Regions from separate parts of the Vibrio splendidus genome, predicted to be linked through region 2. Evidence: predicted binding sites of a transcription regulator. Region 2 holds the regulator's gene; the other holds the start of a gene.
What was found. Region 2 encodes CRP, which controls carbon source genes, mostly activating them, when cyclic AMP is high. Its sites were predicted from a motif close to TGTGANNNNNNTCACA; they were not measured.

Region 1: the regulator CRP is predicted to act here: its motif matches at 9,310-9,325, upstream of malT (HTH-type transcriptional regulator MalT).

The regions. Positions count from the first base shown of each region.
Region 1 covers NZ_AP025509.1:1,250,656-1,267,090, forward strand. Annotated here, with positions in the region: gene OCU90_RS22755 (ABC transporter ATP-binding protein) at 1-159, shown strand, start outside; gene OCU90_RS22760 (energy-coupling factor transporter transmembrane component T family protein) at 156-995, shown strand; gene OCU90_RS22765 (TetR/AcrR family transcriptional regulator) at 1,218-1,688, shown strand; gene glgB (1,4-alpha-glucan branching protein GlgB) at 1,769-3,949, opposite strand; gene malQ (4-alpha-glucanotransferase) at 4,125-6,305, opposite strand; gene OCU90_RS22780 (glycogen/starch/alpha-glucan phosphorylase) at 6,494-8,947, opposite strand; gene malT (HTH-type transcriptional regulator MalT) at 9,516-12,224, shown strand; gene OCU90_RS22790 (polyprenyl-phosphate transporter) at 12,837-13,757, shown strand; gene OCU90_RS22795 (hypothetical protein) at 13,961-14,401, shown strand; gene OCU90_RS22800 (SCO family protein) at 14,398-14,994, shown strand; gene OCU90_RS22805 (copper chaperone PCu(A)C) at 15,078-15,536, shown strand; gene OCU90_RS22810 (glutathione S-transferase family protein) at 15,636-16,256, opposite strand.
Region 2 covers NZ_AP025508.1:3,536,618-3,553,052, reverse strand. Annotated here, with positions in the region: gene OCU90_RS15990 (ExeM/NucH family extracellular endonuclease) at 1-1,107, shown strand, start outside; gene OCU90_RS15985 (aminodeoxychorismate/anthranilate synthase component II) at 1,308-1,886, shown strand; gene OCU90_RS15980 (aspartate aminotransferase family protein) at 2,352-3,563, shown strand; gene astA (arginine N-succinyltransferase) at 3,671-4,690, shown strand; gene astD (succinylglutamate-semialdehyde dehydrogenase) at 4,730-6,187, shown strand; gene OCU90_RS15965 (DUF1338 domain-containing protein) at 6,400-7,191, shown strand; gene crp (cAMP-activated global transcriptional regulator CRP) at 7,375-8,007, opposite strand; gene OCU90_RS15955 (phosphoribulokinase) at 8,247-9,116, opposite strand; gene OCU90_RS15950 (YheU family protein) at 9,194-9,406, opposite strand; gene OCU90_RS15945 (hydrolase) at 9,506-10,498, opposite strand; gene OCU90_RS15940 (TIGR02444 family protein) at 10,775-11,245, opposite strand; gene OCU90_RS15935 (ABC transporter ATP-binding protein) at 11,242-13,164, opposite strand; gene kefG (glutathione-regulated potassium-efflux system ancillary protein KefG) at 13,326-13,910, shown strand; gene kefB (glutathione-regulated potassium-efflux system protein KefB) at 13,897-15,693, shown strand; gene OCU90_RS15920 (YheV family putative zinc ribbon protein) at 15,877-16,077, shown strand; gene slyD (peptidylprolyl isomerase) at 16,172-16,435, shown strand, end outside.

The sequences.
Region 1 (16,435 bases), on a different replicon from region 2:
GCCAATGCCGCCATGACAGAAGTGTTTAGTCAGCCATCGCTTCTAGAACGTGCAAACCTCTGTACCACCAGTATTTATGAACTCGCGACTATGATGAAAATCGACGATACCAATGCGTTTATGCAGTACTTCATCGACTACGAGAGAAGTTCTCTATGAACGCATCAAAAGTAAAATTCGGCATCAACTACATTGATACCAAATCCCCCCTGCACGCATTGAATGGCATCACGAAATTTGCACTCTTCTTAGCTTGGGTAACCGTGGTATTGACTACGTTTGACCTGAGATTGATTACGCTGCTTATTATGACTGGTTTATACCTATTAAAGCTCACCAATGTGCCTATACGCGTGTATAAGCCTTTGTTATTAGGTACGGCGAGTGTCTTAAGTCTAAATGCTTTATTCATGTTCCTGCTTGCTCCGCAGCAAGGCACTGAGCTCATCGGTAGCGAAACTTTATTACTGACATTGCCGGGTAACTACTCGTTGAGCCAAGAGACTCTGTTTTACTTAGTCACGGTCACGCTCAAGTACATGAGTATGTTCCCGATAGCGTTAATATTCGTATTCACTACGCACCCGACTGAGTTTGCCGCGAGCCTCAACCGTATCGGCGTTCCGTACAAGATCGCCTATGCGGTAAGCTTAACGCTGCGTTACTTGCCAGAAGTTAAGAAGGACTTCATCAATATCATGCATGCTCAGCAAGCTCGTGGTGTAGAACTCTCGAAGAAAGCGCCCCTAATAACTCGAATCAAAAACGTGGCTAAGGTTCTAGGGCCGCTCATTTTCTCTAGCTTGGACCGCGCAGACGAGATTTCAAATGCAATGACGCTTCGAGGCTTTGGCCGACACAAGGCACGTACCTGGTATAGCTATGCGCCTTTGAAACGTATCGATTTTGTTTGTTTGAGTGTCATTGCTTTTATTGTGGTGTTGGCCATAGCGAAACGCATTCTTGAACCTGAATTGTTTTGGTATCCATTCTAAGTTTTCATTTACCACATACAAACAACGACTTAAAATAACACACCGCTCAATAGGGCGGTGTTTTTATGTGTGCCAAGATCTGATTAACAATTGAACCAATAACTCAATACTGACTATTTTTGACGATAAACTGACCGTTTACTTACGTCTTTGGTTTGAAATCTAATTTAGAAACTCTTAATATACACGTTTACAGAATGTTACACTCAATAGAGATTTGTAATGGCTCGAATTACTCAAGTACAGAAACTAGAAAATCAAAAGCACTACGATGAGATCGTACTAAACCTTTTTCTGGCTGAAGGACATGAAGCACTAACTTATGCAAGGATTGCTCAAGAAATTGGCATTAGTTTGACGACGCTTCAGGGCTATTATCCATCGACCCGCGCTATCCGATCAGCGTTACACCAACACATGCTATCAATTGTTATAGAGAATCTAGAGTTCTCATCGGAAGAAGTATTCATTCAATCTTGGCAAAACGCTCTAGATAATGATCAATTTCGATTCGTGATCAAATTGATGTTTTTCCATGCCTCCCAGGTCAAGAGCCCTGAACAGTTTAACATCAGTTCAGATGGTCAATTCCGCGAGATAATGTTTAATAGCTTTGGGCTTGATTCCGTTCGAATCCTTGAGACTGTCGTAGGACGTTCAATGTTCTATCTCACGAACTTCAAGCAGCATTAAACCAAGCGTTATAAATACAAAAATGGGAGCCTTTCGGCTCCCATTTGCTTTTTAGTTATTGCTTACTTCAACTTATAGACCTAATTTAGCTTGTAAAAAACGGTCGATAACGGTGGTAAACGCAGCTCAATCGATGTGTCTAAGCCTTCGCTTTCTACTGATTCAACCTTAGCAACTGGCTTCACTTCAAAGCCACTGCCTGCATAATCCGCAGAGTCTGTATTCAATAACAAAGAGTACTGACCTTGTGCTGGAACACCTAAGCGGAAGTGCTCATGAGGAACGGGGGTAAAGTTAGAAACCACCAATACACGCTCGCCTGATTCACTGATACGCTCATGAGCTAAGATGCTCGCTTCAGCTGAATCCTGTAGACGCCATTCAAAGCCTTTCGGGTCGAAATCAAGATCATGCATTGCAGCTTCAGAACGGTACAGATTGTTCAAATCTTTCGTTAAGCGCTGAACACCTTGATGACGTTCATAATCTAGCAAGAACCATTGCAGTTGATCATCGTGGTTCCATTCCGCCGTCTGACCAAATTCAGCACCCATGAAGTTCAGCTTCTTACCCGGCTGCGCGTACATGTAACCCATGTAAGCACGTAGATTTGCCGTTTGCTGCCACTCATCACCAGGCATTTTTTCGTGGATAGATCCTTTACCATAAACCACCTCATCGTGAGATAGAGACAATACATAGTTCTCACTGTGTGCATAAACCAATGGGAAGGTAATTGTATCGTGGTGATATTTACGATTGATTGGATCTTCTTGGATGTAAGACAAACTATCGTGCATCCAACCCATGTTCCACTTAAATCCGAAGCCTAAGCCACCCATAAAGGTTGGGGCTGAAACACCAGGGAAAGCCGTCGATTCTTCAGCAATCGTCATCGCATTAGGGAAGTGCTTGTAAACTTCTTCGTTCATCCACTTAAGAGTTGCGATGGCATCGTAGTTTTCGTTGCCGCCGTCTGCATTCGGAATCCATTGATCATGGCTACGCGAATAATCGAGGTACAACATCGAAGCAACCGCATCAACACGAATGCCGTCGATATGGAATTGTTCGAACCAGTACAGTGCGTTTGCAACCAAGAAGCGACGCACATGCTCTTTGCCTAAATCATAAATGTACGAATTCCAATCTTGATGCCAACCGCGACGTGGATCTGGATCATGGAACAAAGGTGTTCCATCAAAATTGGCTAAGCCGTGATCATCACTAGGGAAGTGCGCTGGAACCCAATCCAGAACAACACCTAAACCAGCTTGGTGACATTGATCGACGAAGAATTTGAAGTCATCAGGAGAGCCAAAACGACTCGTTGGTGCGAACAAACCTATTGGCTGATAGCCCCAAGAGCCGTAAAACGGATGCTCTGAAACCGGCATCAACTCTACATGCGTGTAACCCAAATCCGTTAAATATGGGATCAGTTCAGCAGCAAGTTCACGGTAGTTTAAGAACTCACCTTCAGCGTTACGCTTCCAAGAACCGGCGTGCAGTTCATAGAACGAAAGCGCTTCTTTACGCTTTTGCGTTACAGGGCGATTCTGCCATTGAGTATCTTGCCACTCGTAACGAGCGTGATCGTAAGTCACAGAAGAAAATGAAGGGTATTGCTCAGAGTAAAAACCCCATGGGTCAGCTTTGTGTGGTAAGCCTTCGCCATCAGGTCCTTTTAATTCAAACTTGTATTGAGCGCCTTCTTCCAGTTCAGGAATGAATAGGCCCCACATGCCATAATCTAAACGTTGCATTGGATGACGACGACCATCCCAAGCGTTGAAGTTACCCACTAAGCTTGCCGCTGTTGCATGCGGTGCATACACCAAGAAACGCGTACCTGAAATCGTCTGTCCATCACGCTCTAGCGTAATAAACTGAGCCCCCATGTGATGATACATATCTTTAGGTGTATGGAGATCTTCATAACTCGCGTACAGATCGTGGTACTGGTATGGATCATCGATGATCTGCTCGACTCCAGCCCAATCAACCGCGAGCTTGTAGTGAGTAAAACGTAAATCTCTCTCTTGCTTAAGAATGAAGCCACTTTCACCCTCTCGCGCTAACTCAATACGAGGTTCCTTTCCAATAATCAACTCGACTTTATTTGCCCCAGGAATCCACACACGTAATGCACCTTGCTCAGAAGGTAGGTATGGCCCTAAAAACGCAAATGGGTCAGTGAAACAAGCCTGTGATAGTTGGGTATATATTTGTTTTTGCTTTGAAATCGAACTTAGTTCCAAAACGCTTCTCCCTAACCAAACATCCAAAAAATATAATACAAAAATGCCCGCTATTAGTGCGGGCAATATAACGACGGTTTATTCTACCAGATGAGCATTCATTATTGAGTGACCGAGGTTGTAGTTTCGTACGGCGTAAGCAAAAAACCACCTATTTTCAAGCCACTCAACGTCATTACTTAGCTGCTTTTTCTCGAACGTCAGTCAGCTTAGAAGCGATACGATTTACCCCTTCGTGAGCAAATATTTCGTCCAAGTTCATTGATAGTTTACGACGCCAGTTAGGATACTCATCGACAGTGCCAGGGATGTTTACTGGCTTGTCCATCTCTAACCAATCTTCCAGTTGAACACTAAGAAGTGTCGAACCACCAGCCGCAACGTGCAGTTGAAGCGCTTCGGCAAGATAAGAGTCCATCGGTACTTGGCTTGCATCACGACCAACACCTTCAGGTAAGAAGCCATGCCATGCTACTGAATCTAAGATACCTTGTTTGCACTCCAGACGGTCGTCGAACAAGGTTTCTAGCTGTTCTGCATCTGGGTATAAACCAATCTCTTGACCCATTTTCAAGTCATCACAATGCCAGAAGCCGCGAAGCGTTGGCATATCATGAGTACAAAGTGCCGCCATCGATTGTGGTGCATAATGTTTCGGTGAGATAAAGCCACCGTCATCTTCTGATGTTTCGAAGAAGAATACTTTGTAAGAATGCACGCCCGCATCCGCTAGGATATCGACGATTTCATCCGGCACCGTACCTAAGTCTTCACCGATAACGCTACATTGGTAACGGTGAGATTCAAGCGCCAGAATTGACAGCATGTCTTGTACTGGGTAGTAGATGTACGCACCCTTGGTTGCGTTTTCACCTTTTGGAATCCACCACAAACGCAGTAGGCCTAATACGTGGTCAATACGAAGTGCACCACAGTGCTTCATATTGGCACGGAGTAGCTTGATGTATGCGTCGTAGCTTGTTTCTTGAAGCACTTCAGGATTAAGCGGTGGTAAACCCCAGTTTTGACCTAGAGGACCGAGCACATCCGGTGGAGCACCGATGCTCGCATCCATCACTAGGTTGCCTTCATCGGCCCATGTTTCGCTGCCTGAATCCGCAACACCAACGGCTAGGTCACGGTACAAACCAACGGCCATGCCTTTCTCTTCAGCAAGAGACTGTGCATCGTTGATTTGGCAATCCGCTAACCACTGCAGGTACATGTAAAGATGAACATTCTCTAGGTTCTCTTTAATGTATTTCTGTGTCGCTGGGCTTTCGAATGTACGGTACTTCTCTGGGAATACTGGCCAGCCCCACATACCTGAATCTTCAGCATGTAACTCACCGTGCAGAGCATCAAACGCCGCTTGATGCATCAGGCTTTCACCGCCCTCTTCTACAAACGCTAAGAACGCTTGTGCACGATCGCTGTTCTTGTCTAAATGACGAGTCTTAAATTCTGCGAATAACAGAGGCAAGATGCTCATCTTAAGCTCAGACACTTCGGTGTAGTTTACCCAGTGCGCTTCACGAGCTTTTTGTAGACGCTGTTGGAATTCAGCGCTGCCTACCGTTTGTTGTGCTTCTGCACTTAATGCGAATTCAGGTACTGAGCTCACATCAATGTATAAGATGTTCAACCAACGACGTGACGACGGGCTGTATGGGCTCGCGCCTTCTGGGTTCGCTGGGAACAATGAGTGAATTGGGTTTAGGCCAACAAAATCACCACCACGAGAAGCGATATCAGCAACAAGCTGTTTAAGGTCACCAAAATCACCAATACCCCAGTTGTGCTGAGTTCTTAGTGTGTACAGTTGAACACTTGGTCCCCAAAGTTTTTTGCCTTGCTCGATTGGTGACTGCTTGAAACACGCTTTTGGCGTAATGATCAATGTCATCTCGTAAGGCTTCTTACGGCGCTTACGACTCACAATCAGCTTGTGATAACCCCATGCCAAATCACTTGGCAATGCAAACACTAAAGGGCCACCCTCGGCACGCTCGTCACGAACGACTTGAGATTGAAGATAGCCTTCAAGTACCTCTCCTTGCTCGGTTTCTAAGCGCCAGCTGAACTCACTTTCACGAGCACTAACACCTAGATTAAGCGCCACTTCTACTGGCTCACCGTCACGCAAGACAAGAACTGGGTCTAGTACATCTTTTTTGTGTTTTCTTTCTGCAGATTTAAGCAGTGCATCATCGCTGCTTGTATCGTAGCCCAATGAAGCCAATAGAGACGTAATCGTCTCTTCTGATACTTGTGCTTCATCGCCCCACGCACTAACGTAACTGTCGGCAATGTTTGCCATTTCTGCGACTTGTTTTAATACGGTCTGTTCTTTCATCGCTCTCTCCGAAAACGTTCTGACGCTTTCTATTTTGTAGGGTTGTTAATTTAATTTTTTACTAATCAATTAGCTTGTGACAATCGGTTTGTAAGCAGCTTGTTTATAAACGACAAACCTTTAAGCCTTTCGTTTGCTCACAAGCTAATTGAGCCAAGGCAGAAACTGCCTTGGCTACTTTGGAAGTATTAACGGTTAACCGCTTCAAGTTTCCAAATGTTGTTCACGTAATCGCGAATAGAGCGGTCTGATGTGAACTTACCAACCAATGCTGTGTTAAGAATTGCTTTCTTAGCCCAACCTGCTTGGTCTTTGTACTGCTTGCCCATGTCTTCATGTGCTTTCACATAAGATGCGAAGTCAGCAAGACATAGGTACGGGTCGCCACCGTCGAGTAGGCTATCAAACGTTGCACGTAGAAGGCCTGGTTGACCTGGAGAGAACTCATCGCCAGTCAGTAGGTCTAGAGATGCTTTCAGCAGTGGGTCTGCGTTGTAGTAATCGTATGGGTTGTAACCCTGAGCTTGCAATGCCACTACACCATCAACGTCTAGGCCAAAGATGTAGATGTTTTCATCGCCAACTTCTTCACGAATCTCAACGTTTGCACCATCCATAGTACCGATAGTTAGCGCGCCGTTTAGCGCCATCTTCATGTTGCCCGTACCCGATGCTTCTTTACCAGCCAGTGAGATTTGCTGAGAAACGTCTGCCGCAGGAATAATGATTTCAGCCATGCTTACACGGTAATCAGGGATGAATACCACTTTCAGTTTGTTGCCAATGCGAGGGTCGTTATTGATCTTCTCTGCAATCTTGTTAACCGCGAAGATGATCTCTTTCGCTAGGTGGTAACCCGGTGCTGCTTTCGCTGCGAAGAAACATACGCGTGGTTCACACTCGAAACCAGGTTCGTTAAGAATACGGTGGTACAGAGATAGAATGTGTAGCAAATCTAGGTGCTGACGCTTGTATTCGTGAAGACGCTTGATTTGCACGTCGAAGATAGCGTTCGTATCTAGCTCGATACCCATGTTCTCTTGAACCCAATCAGCAAGACGCTGTTTGTTTTCTTTCTTAACAGCCATGAATTCTTTTTGGAATTTCGCGTCTGTTGCAAACTTAGCGATGCTTTCAAGCTGCTCTAGTTTTGCTGGCCACTCAGTGCCGATCTTGCCAGTAATTAGCGTAGATAGGCCTGGGTTACAGAACTTCAACCAACGACGTGGCGTGATGCCGTTCGTTACGTTAGTCAGTTTGCCAGGGAAGATTTCGTTGAACTCTGGGAACAAGTCTTTCTTAACCAGTTGAGAGTGAAGCGCAGCTACACCGTTTACTTTGTAAGAGCCAATCACACATAGGTTTGCCATGCGAACCATGCGGTGGAAACCTTCTTGGATGATAGAAAGCTTCGCTTGCTTCTCACCGTCACCAGGCCACATCTTGCGAACTTCTTGCATGAAGCGGTGGTTGATTTCAAAAATGATTTCCATGTGACGTGGAAGAAGGCGGTTGATCAAAGATTCAGACCAAGTCTCTAATGCTTCTGGAAGTAGTGTGTGGTTCGTGTATGCGAACGTATGAGCACTGATTTCCCAAGCTTGGTCCCAAGTTAAACCTTTTTCATCGATCAGGATGCGCATCAATTCAGGGATAGCGATAGTTGGGTGCGTATCGTTCAGTTGAATCGTTTCTTGCTTAGGCAGATCTTCTAGAGAGAAACCTGCTGCTTCGTGACGACGTAGAATATCGCGAACAGACGCTGCTGAGTGGAAGTACTGCTGCATTAGACGCAGTGTCTTACCTTTCTCGTGGTTGTCGTTCGGGTAAAGTACTTTAGTAATGTTACCCGCATCGATTAGCGAGTGTTGCGCTTCGAAGTAGTCACCGTTGTTAAAGCTTGCTAGTGAGAATGGTGCGATTGCCTGACATTCCCAAAGGCGCAGTGGGTAAACCGTGTTTGACTCGTAACCTACGATAGGTAGATCCCAAGGCATTGCTTTCACTTCCATACCCGGAACCCAAGTACGAACTTCTTTACCGTCGATGTATTCAACTTCTACATGACCATAAAAACCAATGTGTTGTGCTAGTTCTGGACGAGCCACTTCCCATGGGTAACCTTCAACACCACGCCATGCGTCAGGTGCTTCTTGTTGACGACCGTCTTGGAAAGACTGTTTGAATAGACCGTATTCGTAGTGAAGACCGTAGCCCACTGTTGGATATTCTTGAGCGGCACAAGAATCCATGAAACAAGCGGCTAGACGACCAAGACCACCATTACCTAGTGATGGGTCGCGTTCTTCTTCTAGAAGATCAGTTAGGTTTTGACCTAGCTCTTCCATTGCATGAGTGATCTGTTCATACAGACCCATGCTGATCAGGTTATTACCGGTTAAACGACCAATCAAAAACTCTAATGAAAGGTAGTTAACGCTCTTCGCGTTCTTAATTTTTTCGTCATTTTCAGTTTCTAACAGATCAAATGTTGTGAGTTCTGCTAGCGCACGCCCCATTGCTAGGTACCATGCGCGGCTATCTGCGTTTTCAATCGTTGTTGCGTAGGTTGCAGATAAATGCTTTTTAACGCTTTCTTGGAACGACACTTTATCGAAAGTTTTTTGCTGAGTTGGTTTCATTTCAGAAATCTCGCTTTTAATAGTTCTAATTCATCTGTGACATATCGTGCATGGTCACCATTAACTAAACATCCTCCCGCTAACGCGACAAACTAGGAGTAGATGGGAGGGCGTAGGGGGCGTACCGACATAGGGTTAGTGATCTGACTCTCATGTTCTGACTTCGAACAAAAACTTGGAGTGACTAAGATCACAAGCTCCCGTTCGATAACTTACCTTCAACTGATGTGACTTTTATTTAACCGGATTAAAGTCATTATCAAATTTGATATTCAGATCACGAAAATAATTTCGTCCTCTCATCTTTTGCATAGATTCGCGTGTTGGAATGAAGGAAGTCACATTCACAAACCAACCCGCTATGTGAGCAAAGTCTCAAATAAAGGGCGTAGAAGCCTAAAAACATGCAGGAGTGCAAGGTTTCTGAGGAGGATCATAGTCGGTGCCGTTTTGCTTCACGTAATATGATTGAAGACTTAAGTAATTAGGCTGATGTCATTCGATTACACTCAACGATAGATTGAGGTAATCCAGAACATAAGCCACGGAATAGGTGAAAAACTTCGACATGTGGATCCCTTCGAAACTGACTCGTCCCGGCCGCTTACATAATGCAATCCTACGACCTAGGGTTCTCGATCTGCTCCAACACGCAGATTGCTATAAGCTTGTATTATTCCGCTCTCCAGCGGGGTACGGCAAAACCACAATGGCAGCACAATGGCTGGTAGATAAACCCAATGTGGGTTGGTACAGCATTGATGACAGTGACAACGATGCTTTTCGCTTTATCAACTACCTAATGCAATCACTCAATAAAGCAACTCAAAATGCCTGCCCTAATGCCCAAAAGCTGGCAGAAAAACGACAGTTTTCATCGTTGCATTCTTTGTTAAGTGAAGTGTTTGCTGAGATGTCTGAATTCCACCAAGAATGTTTCCTTGTGCTGGATGACTACCACTTAGTTAATAACGATGACATTCACGAGGCGATGCGCTTTTTCCTCAAGCACATGCCTGACAACCTGACGCTTGTTGTGACTAGCCGTGGCACTCCACCACTTGGCACGGCAAACCTTCGCGTTCGTGATTTGATGATTGAGATTGGCAACGATTCGCTGGCTTTCGATACTGAAGAGACGACGCGCTTCTTCAACCAACGTGTCGCCGATGGCGTAGATGACACGACCGCTGGCAGTATCTGTACTTATGTTGAGGGATGGCCTTCGGCGTTACAGCTTATTGCCCTTCAAGCTCAGCATCAAAAACGTACGCTTGCGCAATCGGCAGAGTCTTTCTCTCACTTTAACCATGCCCACCTTTGGGATTACTTGGTTGAAGAAGTATTCGATCTACTGGATAAAGAAACCCGACAGTTCTTGATGCAGTGTTCAGTACTTGATCATTTCAATGACGAATTAGTCTGCGCGCTTACACAGCGTGAAGACGCACTGGGTATGATCGAATCACTCAACCGTTTTGGTTTGTTCATCTACCCGCTTGAGGGTGAAAAGAACTGGTATCGCTTCCATAACTTGTTTGGTGAATTCCTCGCACATGAGCGCCAAGCTCGAATTCCGCAACAAGAAGCCGAGTTGCACCGAAGTGCCGCGAAAGCGTGGATCAAACAGAAAACGCCTCATCAAGCACTGCGACACGCGCAGCGCGCTGAAGACCCAGAGCTGATCATCCAAATCCTGACTGAACACGGTTGGCCGATGTTCAACCAAGGTGAGCTTTCATCATTAGAGATGGCGATCAAGCAACTGACTACGGATCAACTATACAGTGAGCCGAAGCTATCAATGCTGCGCGCTTGGCTTGCACAAAGTCAGCACCGCTATGATCAAGTGGGGACTTTGTTGGAAGAGGCTGAGACTCAATATCAAGCTCGAAACATTGAACTTGATACTCAGCAGCAAGGCCAATACAACGCCTTGCGCGCCCAAGTTGCCATCAACAGCAATGAGCCTGAGAAAGCATTGGAATTGGCTGAGCTGTCGTTAAGCCAGCTGAACACGACCGTTTATCGTAGCCGCATTGTGGCAACGTCAGTTGTAGGTGAAGTGAATCACGTGATGGGCAACCTGAGCCGTGCGCTACCGATGATGCAGCAAACAGAGAAGCTTGCTCGCCAGTATCAAGTTTACCATCAGGCGCTGTGGGCGATTCTGCAACAAAGCGAAATTTTGATTGCTCAAGGTTATGTTCAAGCTGCGTTTGAGCTACAAGACAGCGCATTCAAATTGATCGAAGAGCATCAGCTTCAATACGTGCCTCTACATGAATTTTTGCTGCGTGTTCGCGCTCAGATCTTCTGGTGCTGGAACCGATTAGATGAAGCGGAAGAGTGTTGCTACAAAGGCTTAGATATCCTTGGACACCACTCACCAAGTAAGCACCTGCACAGTTACTCAATGCTGGCTCGAATTTCATTGAGCCGCGGCGAGATTGATAAAGCGTCGAAATTTATCGACCAAATTCAACACCTGCTACGTCAATCAACTTACCACGTAGATTGGACCGCAAATGCTTCTCTTTCTTTGATTCTGTTCTGGCAAGTAAAAGGCAATAAAGAGGCAATCCGTGATTGGCTAAGCGTGGCGGTTCGACCTGAATCGGCGAGTAACCACTTCTGTCAGCTTCAATGGAGAAACATCGTACGTTCTCACATCATCCTTGAGCAGTATGAAGATGCGGAAGAAGCGCTGACTTTCCTTAAGAGTGAAGCGCAGCGTTCACATCTGATTACAGACACCAACCGAAACTTGATCGTTGAAGCGGTGTTGCGTACACAAATTAACGATGAAGACAGCGCACGCGTGCTACTTGAAGAAGCGCTTCATATGACCAACCAAACCGGTATGGTTGGTAACTTCTTGGTCGACGGTGGGACTATCGGGCATATCTTGGATAAATTGAGCAACAAGCCAGGCTTAGGTGACTTAGAACGCCATCGCGCTCAACAGATCATGAAAGATATCTCAACCACCCAACGCAGCCGCTCGGTTCACTTCGATGAAGACTTTGTTGAGAACTTGGTTAATCACCCGAATATTCCTGAGCTTGTGCGCACTAGCCCACTCACCCAGCGTGAATGGCAAGTACTTGGTCTGATCTATTCTGGGTTCAGTAATGAGCAAATCGCTCAAGAGCTCGATGTAGCGGGGACCACGATCAAAACTCACATCCGTAACCTTTACCAAAAGCTCAACATTGCTAACCGCAAAGAAGCAATCAGCACGGCAGAGAACTTGCTGCAGTTGATGGGTTACTAAAACGGATTCGAGATTGATTCGAGATTGATTCGAGATTGATTCGAGATTGATTCGAGATTGATTCGAGAAAAGCTTAAGCTAGTCACCAATGGTGGCTGGCTTTTTTTTCATCTGAGGTTAGAGCTTAAAAATGTAGGAACTGGAAAAGAAAAAAGACAATCACCAAACGACAGGCAAAAAAATAGCCAACCGCAATAATCGCGATTGGCTCTATATATTTGTGAACAAATCATAAGTTCACTAACAACGTCAGTTGGCTAGGTGACCCTCGGCTTAAGAAGGGTCAATGTATATAATGCAGTTAGCGTGCCAACTTTAATTCGGCGTTTTATAAGCCCTGCATCGCATAAAAACCATGAATTTGTCATGCGAATTGCAAAGTGCATTTGCATAATGCAACCAAGATGCAATATTGATAAGAGATCAGTTTCATCTTTGCTCTTAATGACAAATTACTAAGTGGTTGTATTTTAAATGTTAGGCAAATGTTCACTTCAACTTATTGCCTTACAATTAAGAGAGTAATAAAAGCCCCTCCCCAATGGCATATTCATACTTTTTTTACACTAAAGTTTGTATACTGCACAAAATCACCCTCAACTCTATGAAGCAATGAACTACTTAAGTACTTTTTTCAAAGGCATGGCAATGGGCGCAGCAGACGTTGTTCCTGGCGTGTCGGGCGGAACCATCGCATTCATCACTGGTATCTACGATACGCTGCTAGAAAGCATTCGCAGGATTAACCCTAGTGTACTTGGCTTATGGAAACGCGAAGGCTTCAAAGCCGCATTTAACCACATCAACGGTTTCTTCCTGATTTCACTGTTCGCAGGCGTATTCACGAGCATTGCGACATTTGCAAAACTGATTTCTTGGTTATTAGTCACCCACCCCGTTCCACTGTGGTCTTTCTTCTTTGGCCTGATCTTGGTGTCGGTTTTCCATATTCTTAAGCAAGTAGAGAAGCGCGATATGATTCGATTCGTGTTTTTGCTGCTTGGCGTTGCTTTCGCTTATAGCATTACCGTGCTTAAGCCGCTGCAAATGGAGCCTACCAGTATCAATATCCTCATTGCGGGTGCGATTGCGATCTGTGCGATGATTTTGCCGGGTATCTCGGGTAGCTTCATTCTGCTATTGATTGGTATGTATGGTCCGGTTCTTGGTGCGGTTAAAGAGTTTCAAATCGATGTGCTTGCGCTATTCCTTAGTGGCTGTGTGATTGGCCTACTGACTTTCTCGCACGTACTTTCTTGGTTACTGCGCTCATTCCGCGATTTCACATTAGTGTTCTTAACTGGTTTGATGATCGGTACGCTGCCTAAGATTTGGCCGTGGAAAGAGACCATCAGCTGGCGTACAAATTCAAAGGGTGAGCAAGTTCCTCTACTTCAAGAAAATCTGTCACCGTTTGATTTTGAAGCCGTAACCTCTCAGCCTTCTCAGCTGGTAATGGCGATTGTGATGATGTTGGCTGCTATTGCCTTGGTTCTAGGACTAGAGAAATTTGCAGAGCGCAACGCTGACTAATCATTCAGCCAACTTCTGGAAAGCGTTTAGAACGGATAATGCTTAGAAATACTAAGCTCACTTCTCGATTGAACAGACAAAAGCGAAGCCAATGGCTTCGCTTTTTTAGTTCTACTATACGCACAAAATTGCTTTTTGATACAAGCACGTATTGAGGGGTATGATAACATCGCCGCTCTTATAAAATTAGATGAGAACACGACATGCACCCAGCATTAAAGGTGGTGGCTATTGGCATTGCTCTCGTGGCAGGTTTTTATGGGCCGCAAGTATTTCAAAAATTTAAGTCGGTCATTGAGCACTCAACTGCCGAAGTCAACTTGGATGACTACTGCATGCTTTCAACCACATCGTGTGAGCAGGAATCCATTTCAATGTCGCTTGACCGAGAAACCGCGCAACCTCTTCTACCCACAAAGATAAAGGTCGTTTGGGAAGGTGCTGCATCTGAGACACTGATGTTATCCCTCACCGGTTTAGAAATGGAAATGGGATCAGCGCGTTTTCAATTAAAGAGCATTGGCAACAATACCTATGAAGGTGATGTAATTTTACCTGTATGTACTTTAGATAAAATGACATGGATCGGTGAACTCACTGATGGTGTCGATACTGTAAACCCTGCAATAAGGATGGCAAGATGAGTAGAAATTGGTCGTTAGCATTGGTTGTCGCTTTTGTACTTGGCTTTGGTGTCAAAAGCTATCTTGATGGGCAAAACGAAGTTCAAGAACAACACGCTGCAAAACAAGAGTTCTCCGCAACGACTCTTTTCGGCAAAGACAACCAACCAACGGAAATCTTTGACCAAACCGATGACAGAATTCGTATCGTTTACTTCGGTTTCACACGTTGCCCGGATGTATGCCCCACTTCTTTGGCTATGTTGGCCGGAGCACTTAACCAAGTTTCTGATGAAGCAAAAGCCAAGATTCGCCCAATGTTTGTTTCTCTCGATCCTGAACGTGATGCCGCTGAAGCCTCGTATGAATACGCGCAATACTTCCACCCGATGATGGAAGGACTAAGTGGTCCATTGGATGTCACAACGACTCTGGCTCATAACTACGGCGTTATTTTCAGAAAGACCAAGCTTGAAGGTTCAGAGTTGGAATACACCCTAGACCACAGCTCATATTTTTATTTTTTAAAGCCCGACGGTACCTTGATTACCAAAGTACCGCACACGTTGACGCCAGCGCCAATTGTTGAGGCTATCAACAAGCTGACGCAGTAAAACGTAAAAACAAAGAACTTACTCAATAAAGTTCTAAAAAAGTCAGGTCCCAGACCAAAAACATAAAAATTAAGGACAACAACATGAAGTTAAAAGCACTTGCTCTAGCAGGCTTATTGCTCACCCCTTTTGCTCAGGCTAGTAGCGATATTATGGTTCATGACGCGTACGCTCGTGCAACACCGCCTTCAGCAGTGAACAGCGCGGTATTCACGACTCTGATGAATCACAGCGATAAAGATCGCGCTATTGTTTCTGCAACAACACCTGCAGCAGGTAAAGTAGAACTTCATGATGTAATCATGGATGGCGATGTTATGAAAATGCGCCAAGTTCAAGAGATCACCATCCCTGCAAACGGTGAAGCGGTACTTAAACCTGGTAGCCTACACATCATGTTGTTCGACCTAGCAAGCAGCCTAAAAGAAGGTGAGCAAATCGAGATGACACTGACTTTCGCCAATGGTGAAACGCAGACCTTCGATGCGCCGGTTAAGAAAGTGATGAGCGGCATGAAGAAGATGAATCACGATCATCATTAATACAATACAGCACTAACAAACATTCTGTTATAGCTATAAAAGAAAACAGCCATGATGACGAAAGTTATCATGGCTGTTTTTACTTAATCAAAGTAAAGTTCAAAGCTCTCTCTGCTGAGCCATTTTAAATGCGGGACGAGATGTACAACGTTGCACATAACTCATCAAATTAGATTGTGGGATCTCTTGCTGAAAACTTAGCGCCCACGCTAAGGTGTGTGAAATTAAAATATCAGCAATAGAAAACACCTCACCCAATAGGTATTCGTTACTATCAAGTTGTTGGCTCAAAACTGATAAAGCGTTTTGGAACTCCTTTTGACAGACAGGTAAAATGCCATCCTGACGCATATCTTCGGGGTAAATAAAGCTGTGTTTAGCCATCGTCCACAAAGGTTGCTCAAGCTCACAAACCGCAAAAGAGCACCATTTAGCACAAAGTGCCTTTTCTCGATTGTCACTCTTGTCGCTTGGTTTGATTTGCTCCTTACCGTACTCCTGCGCTAAAAACTCTAAAATCGCTGTTGATTCAGACAAGACAAAATCTCCGTCGACGATCGCTGGCGTTTTACCTGCTGGGTTAATTGCCAAATACGCATCGGACTTATTTTCACCCGATGAGAAATCAACTTTTTTAAAGTTATATTCAATACCGAGCTCTTCTGCACACCAAAGTACGCGAGTAGAGCGGCTATTCGGGGTGCCATAAATATCAATCATGCATTATTTACCTATATAACTAAACACCAGTGACTGATGCAAAAAATACAACCAAGTGAAGCACAACAACCGTGCTAATCATTGAAGTCAATACTCCCTTTATCCAGTTCACTATAATTCCCCCTTGAGCAATAAAGCCAAAGTTCGGTTAATAACATCAATTTAGTCATCTGATTGAT
Region 2 (16,435 bases):
CGTGGTGCGAACACCATCACCGAGTTTGAGATGCAGCAAGAGAAGATAGTGAACGCGATTCTTCGATTAGATGCAGACATTATTGGTTTGATGGAAATTGAGAACAACGGCTTTGGTGAAGGCTCTGCCATTCACCAGCTCGTTAACCAACTGAATGATCGCATTGAGCGTAAGAAAGACCGCTATACCTTTGTAGCTGTCGATTCGAACGAAGATGGTGTGACCGACGAGATGGACTCGATTGGTACTGATGTCATTACAACAGGTGTTATCTACCGTAAGAAAGTAGTTAAGCTTAAAGACAGCCGTGTTATAGCTATGCCAAGCCAACAAGCACCAGAAGTGTTAGACGATTTTGGCAAGGTGATTGAAGACGGTAAGAACTACCAACGTGACTCATTGGCGCCAACCTTTAAAGTTAAAGGCACTAAAGAGAAACTTACCGTTGCGATTAACCACTTTAAATCGAAAGGTTCTAAGTGTTGGGAAGATGCTGCACCGGTCGAGCAGGGCGGTCAAGGTGGCGTTGACGCCGATAAGCAAGGCTCATGTGAGAACTTCCGTGTGGCTGCAGCAGTTGCTCTGGGTGAAGCGCTAGACGGCATCAAAGGCCATAAAGTGATTCTGGGGGATATGAACTCGTACGGCATGGAAGACCCAATGCTGGTGCTTACGGATTACTCTGAAGAGAAATACGGCAAGCAAATCAAAGCGGCGCGTAACACTTACATTGACGGCGTCGAGCAGTTTGGTGATAACGGTGCGGTGATTACTAAGAACTACGGCTACATTAATGCTGTGGCTCAAAAGCACCCAGACAGCTGGAGCTACTCATACAATGATGAAGTTGGTGCTTTGGAGCATTTGTTGATCAGTGACAGCCTGAAAGATAGGGTTGTCGATGCGACCGATTGGCACATCAATGGTGGTGAGTCGACGTTGTTTGACTACAACGAAGAGTTCAAAGGTGACCTACCTAAGTACCAAGATCACTTCCGTTCATCGGATCATGATCCTGCTGTTCTTGAACTGCGAGTAGGTGGTTCATTTGGCTTCGGTGCTCTGATGTCACTATTTGGTTTAGCAATGTGGCGTCGTCGCAAGTAGCTCAACCACAAATAGATTGGCTTGCTATACAAGCAGGCCAATTCAGATAACTTTAGGCTATCTGTAAACAATTAAGGTCAACTTAGGTTGGCCTTAATTATTGGCGAAATGCAGTTTCCACTTGCCTTTCGCCATGGGTATTGCACAATACCGCCCCTATATCTCCCAATCATTTAGTATTTAGCAAACGATTTCGACCCATGTTACTTATCATCGATAACTACGACTCTTTTACCTATAACTTGTATCAGTATTTCTGTGAGTTAGGGGTCACTGTAAAAGTTGTTCGCAACGATGAGATTGATATTGTCGGTATTGAAGCGCTGAATCCTAGCCATCTTGTTATCTCGCCAGGTCCTTGTACGCCTGATGATGCGGGAATCTCTCTACAAGTCATTGAACACTTCGTGGGTAAACTGCCGATCTTAGGTGTGTGTCTTGGTCATCAAGCCATCGCTCAAGTGTTTGGTGGTGAAGTAGTGCGAGCCAGACAAGTGATGCACGGTAAAACCTCGCCGATCCGCCATAACGGTAAGAGCGTTTTTCAAGGGCTTAATAACCCTCTAACCGTGACACGTTACCATTCCCTAGTGGTGAAAAATGGCACGCTTCCTGACTGCTTTGAACTGACGTCTTGGACGGAATTTGAAGATGGCAGCATGGACGAGATCATGGGTTATCAACACAAAACCTTGCCGATTGATGCGGTGCAATTTCACCCTGAGTCGATTAAAACAGAGCAAGGACACCAGCTTCTCGCTAACTTCTTAGCGCGTTGATTGTTTAAATTCGACCGTTTCTCCGCCTAAATAAGCCAGTTAAACCTGTTAGTCCATTCGTTAAGCGTTTAAATTCGGGCGCTACGCGTCTCTTACTCCTCTGACGCTGATCACTTTTTATAACATTTCTCCCTCTTAAGGCTAAGTTTTTAGCCTATGCAAAATTATTCGCCTTATTTCGTCTCGAACCCAATATACCGCAATGCCAGTAAGGCTTTGCCGTTGCAGGTTATACGTTTAGGTAAAAAAAGCTTCATAAAACAGATTAATTGATGCATAAATAGTCATAGGTAGTGACGTTTAGCTGGTTGTTAGGGATAGCTAAAGAATAATCTACTATTGAAAACGTTAATTAAATGTAAATATAATGCTGCAGCGGGATTATGGCGAGAGAAAATATCTTTGTCTCACTTATGAACCAGTACGCTTATTTGCGAAGCTTGCGGTATCGAAAAGGAATGTACGATGACAGTGGAAAAAAAAATAGAACGTAGTCTGTTTAATGAGGTGATGGTGCCTTGTTATAACCCAATGGAAATGATCCCGGTAAAAGGGGAAGGCGCACGCGTTTGGGACCAACAAGGCCGAGAATATATCGACTTTGCTGGTGGTATCGCTGTGAGCTGTTTGGGTCACTGTCACCCAGCAATGGTTAACGCAGTTACTGAGCAAGCAAACAAGATTTGGCATTTAAGTAATGTCATGACCAACGAACCTGCATTGCGTCTAGCGAAGAAGCTAACCGACGTATGTTTTGCAGAAAAAGTATTCTTTGCCAACTCTGGTGCAGAAGCGAACGAAGCTGCATTGAAGCTAGCTCGTCGTTGGGCAGCGGATGTGCACGGTCCTGAGAAGTCTGAAATCATTGCATTCAAACAAGGTTTCCACGGTCGTACTTTCTTTACTGTAACTGTGGGTGGTCAAGAGGCTTACTCTGATGGCTTCGGCCCTAAACCGGGCGATGTAACTCACTTGCCTTACAACGATATTGCCGCGCTAGAAGCGCACATCTCAGATCGCACATGTGCAATCATGATGGAACCTCTGCAAGGCGAGGGCGGTATCATCTCTCCAACATCTGAGTTCGTGAACACGGTTCGTGAACTGTGTGACAAGCACAATGCGCTGCTTATCTTTGATGAAGTGCAAACAGGTAACGGCCGTACGGGTAACTTTTACGCTTACCAAGGCCTAGGTGTGACACCTGATATCCTAAGTACAGCGAAATCACTAGGTGGCGGCTTCCCAATCGGTGCAATGCTAACGACCACCGAACTCGCGACACACTTAAAAGTCGGTACGCACGGTTCTACTTACGGCGGCAACCCACTGGCGTGTGCCGTTGCTGAAGCGGTTGTTGATGTGGTTAGCCAACCTGAAACGCTAGCTGGCGTGAAAGAACGCGAAGCTATGTTCCGTGATGGTTTAGCTAAGATTAACGACAAATACCAAATATTCAGTGAAGTTCGCGGTAAAGGCCTATTGCTAGGCGCTGCGCTTAATGAAGCATGGCAAGGTCGTGCTCGTGATGTATTAGTGGCAGCAGGCGAACAAGGCTTGATGGTACTGGTTGCGGGTGCAAACGTGGTTCGTTTCACACCATCACTGGTTATCACTACACAAGAAATTGAAGAAGGTTTATCAAAACTAGACAAAGCAATCGCTACGCTAGTTTAGCCTGAGCGGCGTCATAGGAATGATCGCCATTAGAGCGATCCCATGACGTACTGCTAAAGGCCCAAGATTCTCGTTTTGGGCCTGTTTTGCATCTGGAGGGAATATTGATGCTAGTTGTTCGCCCAATAAAATTATCTGATTACGATGCGTTGCATACCTGCGCGGTTGAATCTGGTCACGGATTCACATCTCTTCCGGTTAACGAAGAACTGTTAACCAACCGAATTACTCATTCTGAATACAGCTTTGCTAAACAAGACGTGACTGAACCTGGTGATGAAGGCTACCTAATGGTTGGCTTTGATACCGAAACCGGAGAAGTCGCAGGTACCACAGGTATCGAAGCCTCAATTGGCTGGGATGTTCCGTTTTACTCTTACCACATCAGCAAAGTGGTTCACTCATCGCAAAAGCTTGGCGTGAATAACGTCGTCAAGCTACTGACTTTCGGCAATAACTACACAGGATGCAGTGAAATCTGCACACTGTTCTTGCGTCCGGCTTTCCGTGGTGGATTGAATGGTCGTTTGATGTCTAAGTGTCGCTTTTTGATCATGTCTGAGCACCCAGAGCGTTTTTCGAAAACGATTTTTGCTGAGATGCGTGGCGTATCAGATGCAGAAGGTAATTCTCCTTTCTGGCAATGGCTGCAAGAGCACTTCTTCTCGATTGATTTTACGCTCGCCGATTACCTAACGGGTATTGGTAAGAAAGGCTTCATTGCTGACCTAATGCCGAAGTTACCTATCTATGTGAACCTACTGAGCAAAGAAGCTCAGGCGGTGATTGGAGAGGTTCATGACAATACGCGCCCTGCACTTAAGTTGCTGGAACGTGAAGGTTTCACCAACCGTGGCTATGTCGACATCTTTGATGGGGGCCCAACGGTTGAGTGTGATCTAAGAAATATCGAATCAGTGCGTCATGCGATTCGAGCTCAAGTGACAATTGCAGAGCATTCAAGCTCTAAAGACTTCCTCATTGGTAATACCTCGTTTGAGAACTTCCGCGCAGTAGCCGCGAAAGGCGCGTATGACCAAGCAAGCGACACAGTGATTTTATCATCTGAAGTAGCAAGCGCTCTTGAAGTAAAAGAAGGCGAATTCGTTCGCATGTTGGCTCAATAAGAGCGGCGATTATCTGTCGAAGATTTTAAGGATAGAAGTATGACTCAGTGGATAGCAGGACAGTGGGTGGCAGGTCAAGGCGACGCCATGACATCAGTAAGCCCATACAATAATGAAGTCGTGTGGCAAGGCGATAGTGCAACACCAGCACAGGTTGAATCTGCAGTAGCAGCGGCGCGTGACGCTTTCTTAGTTTGGAAAAAATTGAGCTTTGCAGAGCGTGAAGCGATCGTGTTGAACTTTGCTGAGAAGGTAAAAGAGAACAGCGAAGAAATTGCACAGATTATTGCAAAAGAGACGGGTAAACCGATTTGGGAAACTCGCACTGAAGCGGGTGCGATGGCGGGTAAAATCGCTATCTCTATTCGTGCTTACCACGAACGTACGGGTGAAGCTTCACGTGAAGCCGCAGGCAACCAAATCGTACTGCGTCATCGTCCATTAGGCGTTATGGCGGTATTTGGTCCTTACAACTTCCCTGGTCATCTGCCTAACGGTCATATTGTTCCGGCATTGCTATCGGGTAATACCGTGGTATTTAAGCCGTCAGAGCAGACACCTTGGACGGGTGAGTTTGCGATGAAACTGTGGCAAGAAGCAGGCCTTCCAGCTGGCGTGATTAACCTAGTGCAAGGCGCTAAAGAAACCGGTATCGCACTGGCTGATGCTAAAGGTCTTGATGGCGTGCTATTTACGGGCAGTGCTAATACCGGTCATATCCTTCACCGTCAGTTTGCTGGTCAACCGGGCAAAATGTTGGCGCTAGAGATGGGCGGCAACAACCCTATGGTGATCACTGACCAATTTGGTGATGCTGACGCGACGGTTTATACCATTATCCAGTCGGCCTTCATCAGTGCGGGCCAACGTTGTACATGTGCGCGTCGCTTGTATGTGCCTGTTGGAGAGAAGGGCGATCAACTGCTGGATAAGCTCGTTGCTGCGACCTTGAAGATTCGTGTCGATCAGCCATTCGCTGAGCCAGCACCCTTCATGGGACCACAGATCTCTGAAGCTGCGGCTAAGTTTATTCTGGACGCGCAAGCGAATCTGCAATCGTTAGGCGGTGTCAGCCTAGTCGAAGCAAAAGCGGGTCAAGCGGCGTTTGTTTCTCCGGGTATTATCGATGCAACCAACATTGCTGAACTGCCAGATGAAGAGTATTTCGGTCCATTACTGCAAGTGGTTCGTTATCAGTCACTAGAGCAAGCGGTTGAACTGGCTAATGACACACGTTTTGGTTTGTCTGCAGGCTTAGTTTCAACAGACGATTCAGAGTGGGAATACTTCGTTGACCATATCCGAGCGGGCATTGTTAACCGTAACCGCCAGCTAACAGGCGCAAGTGGTGATGCACCATTTGGTGGTCCTGGTGCTTCAGGTAACCTACGTCCAAGTGCGTACTATGCAGCTGACTACTGTGCTTACCCTATGGCTTCAATGGAAGGTGGTGAGACTCAACTGCCAGCTACGTTTAGCCCGGGTATTGAGCTTTAATTTAGGCTAATGAGTCTTTGGCTCATGCGTTAAGCTTGAAATAGGGAAGTGGTGTTATCGCTTCCCTTTTCCATCACGTCCGACACCTAGATTGGGCGGTCGATAATAATAGAACAAGTATGTCACAGGCTGATGGCTGCTGACTCTGTGTCCAGCCTCTCCCTCTCTAATCCAAATTACTAGCTTGCTAGAACCTCTGACAAGGAGTCACCATGACGCCCGATCTACTCTTTAAATCACTATGGGACGATTACATTCACAGGCTTTGCCCATCGGCTGAGAAAGTTCATCATCTGCTGAAAGAAGACGAAGCCCTGATTAATGATCATATTGCACTGCGAACTTTCAATGTTGCACCACTGGGCATTGAAACACTGGCTAAGCCTTTCCTTGAATTAGGCTACAAGGCTTGTGGCGACTACTTGTTTGAGAGCAAGAAGTTAGTGGCTAAGCACTACGAGCACCCAGACCCAAACCAACCGAAGGTGTTCATTAGTGAGTTGAAGGTAGAAGAGTGTTCAAGTGACTTACAACAGATCGTTGCGAAGTTGGTTGAGCAAGTAGACGCAAGTAAACTTCAAGGTCATGAGTTCTTGTTTGGTGGTCGCCTTTGGGATCTGAGCTTCGCGGATTTCCAAGTTCTAGCAAAAGAGAGTGAATACGCGTCTTGGCTAGCGGCTCATGGTTACGGTGCAAACCACTTTACGGTGAGTGTGAACCAGCTTAATGAGTTCGATGAAGTACAGACTGTGAATGACTATTTGAGTGATTCAGGTTTCACTATCAATGCATCTGGCGGTCAGGTTAAAGGCTCTCCAGAGGTCTTATTAGAGCAATCATCTACAATGGCAGACAAAGTCCCAGTTTCATTTGTTGAAGGCAACGAGGTGATTCCTGGTGGCTTCTACGAGTTCGCTAAGCGTTATGCGATGGCGAATGGTGAGCTTTATACAGGATTTGTTGCAGCATCGGCTGACAAGATCTTTGAGAGCACCAACGGTTAAAGAAAGATATGAGCACGGGCTTTACCCTAAAGATGCGAGTACGCTTCGCTTCGAGGAAGTTTACAAATAGGATTCAGTGAGTTCTTCTCGTATCTCGCATCTGCTCTCTAGATCTTTAGAAAACAAAAAAGCCACCAAATTTGCATTTGGTGGCTTTCAAATTTTTGGCTCAGTTAATCGAGATTAACGAGTGCCGTATACCACGATAGTTTTACCGTGTGCAGAAATTAGGTTCTGCTCTTCTAGCATCTTCAAGATACGACCTACTGTCTCACGAGAACAACCAACGATCTGGCCAATCTCTTGACGAGTGATCTTGATTTGCATGCCGTCAGGGTGAGTCATTGCATCTGGCTGTTTCGCTAGGTTAAGTAGCGTTTGAGCGATACGACCTGTTACGTCAAGGAACGCTAAGTCACCAACCTTTTGGCTAGTTACTTGTAGACGATTTGCCATTTGCGCTGAAAGGCGCATTAGGATATCTGGGTTCACTTGGATAAGTTGACGGAATTTCTTGAAAGAAATTTCAGCTACTTCACAAGGAGATTTTGCACGAACCCATGCAGTACGCTCTTGGTCTTCTTCGAAGAGGCCAAGTTCACCAATGAAGTCACCTTGGTTTAGGTAAGAAAGAATCATTTCCTTACCTTCTTCGTCTTTGATAAGAACTGCCACAGAACCTTTAACGATGTAGTACAAGGTTTCTGCCTTTTCACCAGCATGAATCAAAGTACTTTTTGAAGGGTACTTATGAATATGACAGTGTGAAAGGAACCACTCTAATGTTGGATCGGTTTGGGGTTTACCTAGAACCATAATATCTTACTTCCTCTGCAGGGTATGCTTGCCGCTTTCCGTATTTTAGCTAAGCCTGGATTGACTTGTAGGATAAGAGCACTCGTTGAGCGCTGCAAGCTATCTTGTGTTTCGTTTAAGAATAGTATCCTTTTTCAGGTACTATTTCTTGATTTTAATCGTGACCAAGCTACGATTTTTTACGCAAAATTGTGCACATGATCACGGTATGAAAAGTAATCAACCAGAATGGCGTATTGTTAACCTATTTTTCCGGTTTCGATGAGCTGTTGTAGGATGGGCCGTACAATGAGCTCCATAGCAAAACTCATCTTGCCGCCTGGCACTACAAGCGTGTTGTGGCGTGACATAAATGAGCCATCTATCATAGCCAGAAGGTAGGGGAAATCTACGTTTTTGATGCCACGCAAACGTATAACCACGAAGCTTTCGTCTAAACTTGGAATCCCTTTAGCGTTCAGTGGATTCGATGTATCTACGGTTGGGACACGCTGAAAGTTGATATGAGTGCGCGAAAACTGCGGGGTAATGTAGTTAAGATAATCATCCATTGAGCGAACAATAGAATCCATTACTGCTTCGCGTGAGTGCCCACGATCGCGTGTGTCACGAACGAATTTTTGGATCCACTCAAGGTTGACGATTGGCACCATGCCGATCAGCAAGTCGACGTGCTGTGAGACATTGATGTCGCCATCTACCACGCCACCATGAAGACCTTCGTAGAACATCACATCGGAATTTTCTGGGATCTCTTGCCATGGCGTAAAGGTGCCCGGCATTTGATTGTAAGGCACGGCTTCATCGAAGGTATGTAGGTAACTACGGACTTTACCCGTGCCTTCATTACCGTATTGACGGAAGAACTCTTCTAATGCGCCAAAATCATTGGCTTGTGGACCAAAGTAGCTGATGTGCTTACCTTGCTCGCGAGCCTTACGGATCTCGACATCCATCTCTGGTCGAGTGAAGCGATGGAAACTATCCCCTTCAACCCAAGCGGCCTTCACGTCCATCATATTGAACATTTTTCGGAAGGCTTCTGAGGTAGTGGTGGTGCCGGCTCCTGATGAACCCGTCACCGCAATAATTGGATGTTTAGCGGACATGACAACCCTTGTCTTTTGAGTAACTTACTTGTTAGCAATCGTTTACCACTATAACACGGCTCCTTTATGAGCGCAGCCTAGAAGCGTTTTGTGACTTGAATATCAACGGTTTCATGCAGCTCAGAAAACACGATGCTGACTTCCTTTGAGGCTAATTGATGTTTCACTTGATCAATCTTGTTTTGCAGTGAAACCTCTACGTCGCCGTAGTCTGTGCCTTCACGCAGCACGAATTCTTTAATGAGGTTTTCCAGTGTTTCTGGCGCAATGTCTTGCCATGGGATGATCATAAATACTTCTCTCTTTTATGTTCATAAATAGGTTTATTGATGTGTTGATTACTGTGTTTAGTGACGTCTACTACTCAGTCCTTAAAAAAGGCTCGGCCATTATGCCGAATCTTGGATACTTTCATAGTAAGCAGGTAATGCTTCTTCTAACCAAAACCTTGGTTTGAGCGTGCTACCGGTAATGAACCCCACATGGCCGCCTTTTTGAAACAGGCGATAGTCGATGTTGTCAGGTAACACGAACTTTGGAATTACGTCGTCTGTCATAAACGGATCGTCTTTGGCATGGATGATCTGAGTCGGTAGTTTAATCTTATTAAGTTTAGGAAGTGCTGAGCACTGAGCATAGTAGTCCTGAGCATTCTTGAACCCGTGCAGAGGCGCAGTAATCCGTTCATCAAACTCATACAGCTTGTCTATCTTCTTAATGGTTTCGGCGGTGATACCGAGCTTTTCTTGCAACAGCTTAATCTTTTTCAAGGCATTCGATTTGAGAGAGTTGAGCAGGTACTTTTTATAGAGTTTAGAGAAACCTCGCTCAATACGACTAGAGCAACAAGCCAGATCAAAAGGTGCAGAGACAATCGTCGCCGCCGACAGCAATGGGTCGTCCGCGTACTCAGCCAAATAGTTCGCCAGCATGTTACCGCCCAAAGAGATACCAACCGCTACCTTAGGGTTATTGGGAAACTGGGCGTGTAGATGTCTTAGGAAAAAGCGCGCATCTTCGACTTCACCAGAATGATAAGCGCGAGCCAAGCGATTTGGTTTTCCGCTGCAACCTCTAAAGTGCATCATCACTGATAGCCAGCCATCTTTAGCAAAGGCATTCATCAGTCCGTTGGCATAAGGGCTTTCAAAGCTTCCCTCTAAGCCATGGAATAGAACGAATATCGGCTTGTTACTTCGAGCATCATTACTTGAGGTGTCACCCTCTGGCGATTCGCTCCAAGCAAGATCGAGAAAGTCACCGTCGGGTGTTTCTAAGGTTTGCCATTGAGGGGCAAACAACGCCTGCTTTCTAATAAATCGTGGCACTAAGGTTTGTAAGTGCGGATTAGATAAACCAGCGGCTGCGGTAAATATTGTCATAAAAACAGTCCATGCTTCTTTTATGGGCTTTGATAAAGTGTTGAGCTTTTAGCGAAACGCCCACGTTTTTATTTGAGCTTGGTTGATTCTCGGTATAAGCGCAAGGGTTTCACTGATACGGGCTACAAAAACAAGGCGTAGGTAACTAGTTGAATATTGTCGAGATTGAGCTTCAAACATATTGCCAGTCATGCGCGCCACTCCCGTGTGAAAACGAAGAGCGATACTACCAAGGTAAGCTTGGATCTTGATTGAAGATAAGAGAAAGGAAACGCGTTAGGGTTGAGGGGCTGGTTCAGAAAAAGCGTCGTAGAGGTTTTCAGCCCCTAATAAACGACAGTATTGAAAAGCGAGTGGTGATTGCTGGTTAGCCGTAAGCTGAAGAGAATTAATGCAGTCGACGAGATCAGATTGCTGTTGCTTCTCTAACTGCAGTTCAAATTGGAGCGCTTCACGGTAGAGGGAATCGACAACTTGAGGTTTGAGGTGCTTACGCAGCTCTCGATAGCTATGAAGCAGGGTTTCAGAGCGGCTTAAGCACTGTTGTACCTTGTGCCACTCTTCCTCAGCAAAAGACAATTGCTGCTCATCAAGCCATTTGAGAAGCAGCAGTAGATTGACGTTGCCGTGGAACTGGTTTTGCAAAGCTAGGCACGCATCCTTTACACCGCGCACACTGTAATACTGAAGGCTAAATTGCCATAGTCGTTCCAGTGTTAGTGATATTGGGGCGTGCTCTGGGCTCATAAGCTATCCATATCCTGTTCCATCTGCTCAAGCTCTTCTTGAGTGGACATCCAATCCATTTCAACTTCTTCTAGCTGTGACTTACTGCTCGCTTGGAGAGCGAGTACTTTATTCAGTTTAGCCTTATTTTCAGCTTCATACAGTGAAGTGTCGGATAATTCTTGCTCAGCTTCTTCGAGAGATAGCGTTAACTTATCCATCTGCTTTTCAAATTGAGTCAGCTTTTTACGAAGTGGTGCCGTCAGTTTACGGAACTCTGCTTCTTTACGTTTCTGCTCTTTTTTCGCTGCTGCACTGTTGGCGCCGTCTTTTGCTGGTGCCAATGCTTGTGCTTCTTTGCGCTCAACTTTCTGCTGTTCGGTTAGCCACTTGTAGTAATCGCTTAGGTCACCATCAAACGGTGCAACTTGACGGTCGTGCACAAGGTATAAATCATCAGTAGTCGCACGAAGTAGGTAACGGTCGTGCGATACGATAACCATTGCGCCTTCAAATGTCTGTAGGGCGAAGGTCAACGCCTGACGCATGTCGAGATCCAAGTGGTTGGTTGGTTCATCGAGTAGCAACAGGTTTGGTTTTTGCCATACCAGTAGCGCTAATACCAAGCGCGCTTTTTCACCACCCGAGAATGGCGCCACCTTGTCGAGTGCTTTTTCACCTTGGAAGCCAAAGCTACCTAGGTAGTCACGCAGTTGTTGCTCGGTGTGTTTCGGCGCAATTTGCATCATGTGCTGAAGTGGCGTTTCTTCTGGGTGCAGCGTCTCCAATTGATGCTGAGCGAAGTAACCCATCTTAACGCCTTGCGAATAGCTCAGCTCACCGCCTTGCTGTTTCAGTTCACCTGAAAGCAGCTTGATTAGCGTTGATTTGCCGGCACCATTTCGACCAAGCAGACCGATACGGCTGCCGGGTACTAGATTTAGGCGAATCTTCTCTAGAATCAGATTGTCATCATAGCCCGCTGATACTTCATCCATCATCATGATTGGATTTGGTAGCGCGTCTGGCTCTCTAAACTCAAAGCTGAATGGGTTATCAAACTGAGCGGGCAGCACTTGTTCCATTTTCTCTAGTGCTTTAATACGGCTTTGCGCTTGGCGAGCCTTTGATGCTTTGTAGCGAAAGCGGTCAATGTAGCTCTGCATGTGAGACATTTGTTTCTGCTGCTTTTGGAACATTGCTTGCTGCAGGATTAACTTTTGTGCTCGTTGAGTTTCAAACGATGAGTAGTTACCGGTGTATTCATTGAGCTGCTGGTTTTCAACATGCACGATGCGGTTGACGATAGGATCTAAGAAATCTCTATCGTGCGAGATAAGAACGAGTGTGCCTGGGTAGTTTTGTAACCAGCGCTCTAGCCACATTACTGCGTCTAAATCCAAGTGGTTGGTAGGCTCATCGAGTAGCAGTAAGTCACTGCGACATAGAAGGGCTTGCGCTAAGTTCAAACGCATACGCCAACCACCCGAGAACTGGGTTAGGTTCCATGTCATTTGCTCTTGGCGAAAGCCTAGGCCATCCAATAACTCGGCAGCACGTGCTTTGATGCTGTAACCACCAATGGTTTCAATCTTGCCGTGGATCTCTGCGACTAATGTGCCGTTGTCGGCTTGTTCCGCTTTCTCTAGTTGATCTTCAAGGCCACGGTATTCACGGTCGCCATCAATCACGTATTCAATGGCTGTTCTTTCTAATGCTGGTGTTTCTTGAGCAACCCAAGCCATTTCCCAATGAGCTGGTTTACTGAACGAGCCTGCATCAATAGACAGTTCGTCCTTGATTAGGGCGAACAGCGTAGATTTACCACAGCCGTTTTTACCAACCAAACCGATCTTGTCGCCAGGATGAAAAGTCGCAGATGCTTGGTCGAGGAGTGGCTTACCACCGCGGAGCAATTGAATATCAGAGAAAGTAATCATAATTGAAATAGCATAGAAATTAGAGGTGAACAGACGCCTGCATAGTAGGCTGAAACCAGATAAAAGTCGATCACAATGCAATTTGCGTTATGATGCCAATAACATATTAATAACTTTTGCTTAAATTCTTGTGGCCTTGCCACCGTTTAGCCCTCAAAGGAATGAGTAATACTCCCTCGACAGACAAAGCCGTGCCAAAGGTGTTAATAATCTACGCACACCCAGAGCCGCACACCTCTATTGCTAATCAAATGATGGTTAAAAAGGTCGAGTCGCTCGGTCATGTCAAAATTCACGATCTCTACGCCATCTACCCAGACTTCTTTATCGATGTGCCTTATGAGCATGATTTACTCCTAGAGTACGATGTGATTGTGTTCCAGCATCCTCTGTTTATGTATTCCTGTCCTTCGTTATTGAAGGAGTGGTTTGATCGTGTGTTAGGAAAAGGATTTGCATTCGGTGAGCAGAGTGCGCTTAAAGGCAAACACTGGCGTAGCGTTATTACTACCGGTGGTAAAGAAGAGGCGTTTGGCGCCGCAGGCTATAATAAATATCCATTACAAGAGATCTTGCAACCATTCGAGCTAACTGCTGCTTTGTGTCAGATGCACTGGATATCCCCCTTAGTTTTACACTGGGCGAGAAATGTTTCGGACATGACGCTTTACCAACACGCAGAAGCGTATCGAAATTGGCTGCGAGACCCGCTACAAGATATAGGAGCGAATGATGGCTCTGACTAATGATTTTCTACAAAGTAGCGTTATATTTTTAGCGGCTGCTGTGGTTGCGGTTCCTATCGCGCAGCGAGCTGGCTTAGGTTCAGTACTCGGCTATCTATTAGCTGGCGTGGCGATTGGCCCGTGGGGGCTTGGTTTAATCAGTGATGTAGAGGCGATTCTACACTTCTCCGAATTTGGGGTGGTGCTGCTGCTTTTCTTGATTGGCTTAGAGCTTAACCCTAAAAAACTGTGGCAGATGAGGGCGCCTATTCTCGGACTCGGTGGTGCGCAAGTGCTGATCACCACCTTGATTATTACCGCCATCGCCTGTTTGTTCGGATTAACATGGCAAACCAGTCTCGTGATAGGTATGGGCTTGGCGCTGTCTTCCACTGCGATTGCCTTGCGTGTTATTGAAGAGCGAGAGCTTGGCGGAAAAGAAGCAGGACAGTCAGGCTTTGCAGTACTACTTTTCCAAGATATTGCCGTTATTCCAATGCTAGCGATGTTGCCTCTACTTGCGGGTAATACGGGCGGCAGTTGGGCTGACATGTTGTGGATGCTGGGCGGTGTCATTGGCTTGCTTGTCGGTGGTCACTTCTTATTGAGGCCACTGTTCCGATACGTAGTCATGAGTGGCGTACGTGAGCTGTTCACGGTCGCAGCGCTGCTATTAGTTATTGGTATTGCCGTCATCATGCAACAGATAGGTTTGTCGATGGCACTGGGTACTTTCTTAGCGGGCGTACTTCTGGCTGAAAGTGAATATCGACATGAGCTTGAAATCGCCATAGACCCATTCAAAGGGTTACTGCTTGGTCTGTTCTTTATCTCTGTGGGTATGGCGGTAAATCTAGGTTTACTGGCAGAAAGTCCATTCGCAATATTGATCGCGGTGTCGTCTCTGGTCGTATTGAAAGGCTTGGTGTTGTATGCGCTGGCCCGTATCTTCGGTACTCAAACTAAAGCGCGCAGCCGTATGGCGATGATTCTCAGCCAAGGTGGTGAATTCGCTTTCGTTATTTTTACCGCTGCGAGTGCACAAGGCATCTTAAGCGGCGACCAAGTGTCGTTCTTACTAGTTGTTGTGAGCCTTTCTATGGTGACCACGCCATTGATGCTTAAGCTGCAAGATCGCTTCTTTGCTCGTCAACTCAATCAAATCAGTGAAAGCGCGATGTCTTCGGATGTGGTTGATCGCAGCCCTCGAGTGATTATTGCGGGCTTTGGTCGTTTCGGTCAGATCATTGGGCGTCTAATGTATGCCAACAAGATTCGTATCACCGTTCTTGAAAGTGATGCCAGTCAAATCCATATACTTAGAAAATTCGGCTACAAGGTATTCTACGGTGACTCAACTCACCTTGAACTATTACGAGCAGCGGGAGCTGATAAGGCCGAAGCGATTGTGCTGTGTACCGACTCTCCCGATGAAATCATGAAAACCGTGGATTTGTGTAAGCAGCATTTCCCGCAGTTGAAGATCTTAGCGCGTGCTCGAAGCCGTGTTGAAGCGTATCAATTACTTAACCATGGTGTGAGCAACTATTCTCGTGAAACTTTCCTTGGGGCTCTAGATTTAGGTCGTCAAACATTGACTGAACTTGGTATGCATCCATATAAAGCGAAGCGAGCAGAAGCACATTTTAGGAAATTGGATAATGGTATGCTCAAAGAGTTGCTTCCTCAGCATAGCGAAGATGCCGAGTTAGCTCAGAGAGCGAAAGAGGCTCGTAAAGAGCTTGAAGAGATCTTTGGACATGAGATGGAAAATGATCACCAATCTAGAAACTATTGGCAATAGCCTTAGCTTAGAGCTTAGAGCTTAGAGCTTAGAAGTTAGAGCTAATCGCTTGAGCTTAGCTCTGTAGTTGCTCTTAAAAACTGTAACTTAAAGAACCAATCTAATAATAAACGCGGTCTCTGCTTAGTCTCGAATAGAGCATGTGGGAAGAACTGCGAATCCAGAGTAGTAAAGGATATGAACGTGAAACAGAAAAAACGCTTTATCGCAGGGGCGAGCTGCCCAAGCTGCAAGACTCAAGACACACTCCGCTGGTGGGTTGAAAATAACATCGAGCTGGTGGAATGCGTCGATTGTGACTTCACAGAGCAGCGCAAACCGAAAACTGTAGAGAAATCTGAACACGCGAATCAAGAAATGATCGGTATTTTTAAGCCAGAATGATTGAGTTTCGTTAATTGATCCCCATAATATCCCGGTACAGAATTTTTCCTAAGCTCAACTGTTCGAGCTTAGTCCAAACCTCCTTGGAGCTCTCATGAAAATTGAAAAGAACGTAGTAGTTAGTGTTGCATATCAAGTGAAACTTGAAGATGGCGTAGTAGTTGACCAATCAACTGCAGAAGCTCCACTAGATTACCTTCACGGTCACAACAACCTAATTACAGGTCTTAAAAAAGAGCTTGAAGGCAAAGTAGCTGGCGACAAGTTCTCAGCAACGGTTACTCCAGAAGACGCTTACGGCGAGCACAACGATGACTTAGTTCAACGTGTTCCTGCAGACGTATTCCAAGGTGTTGAG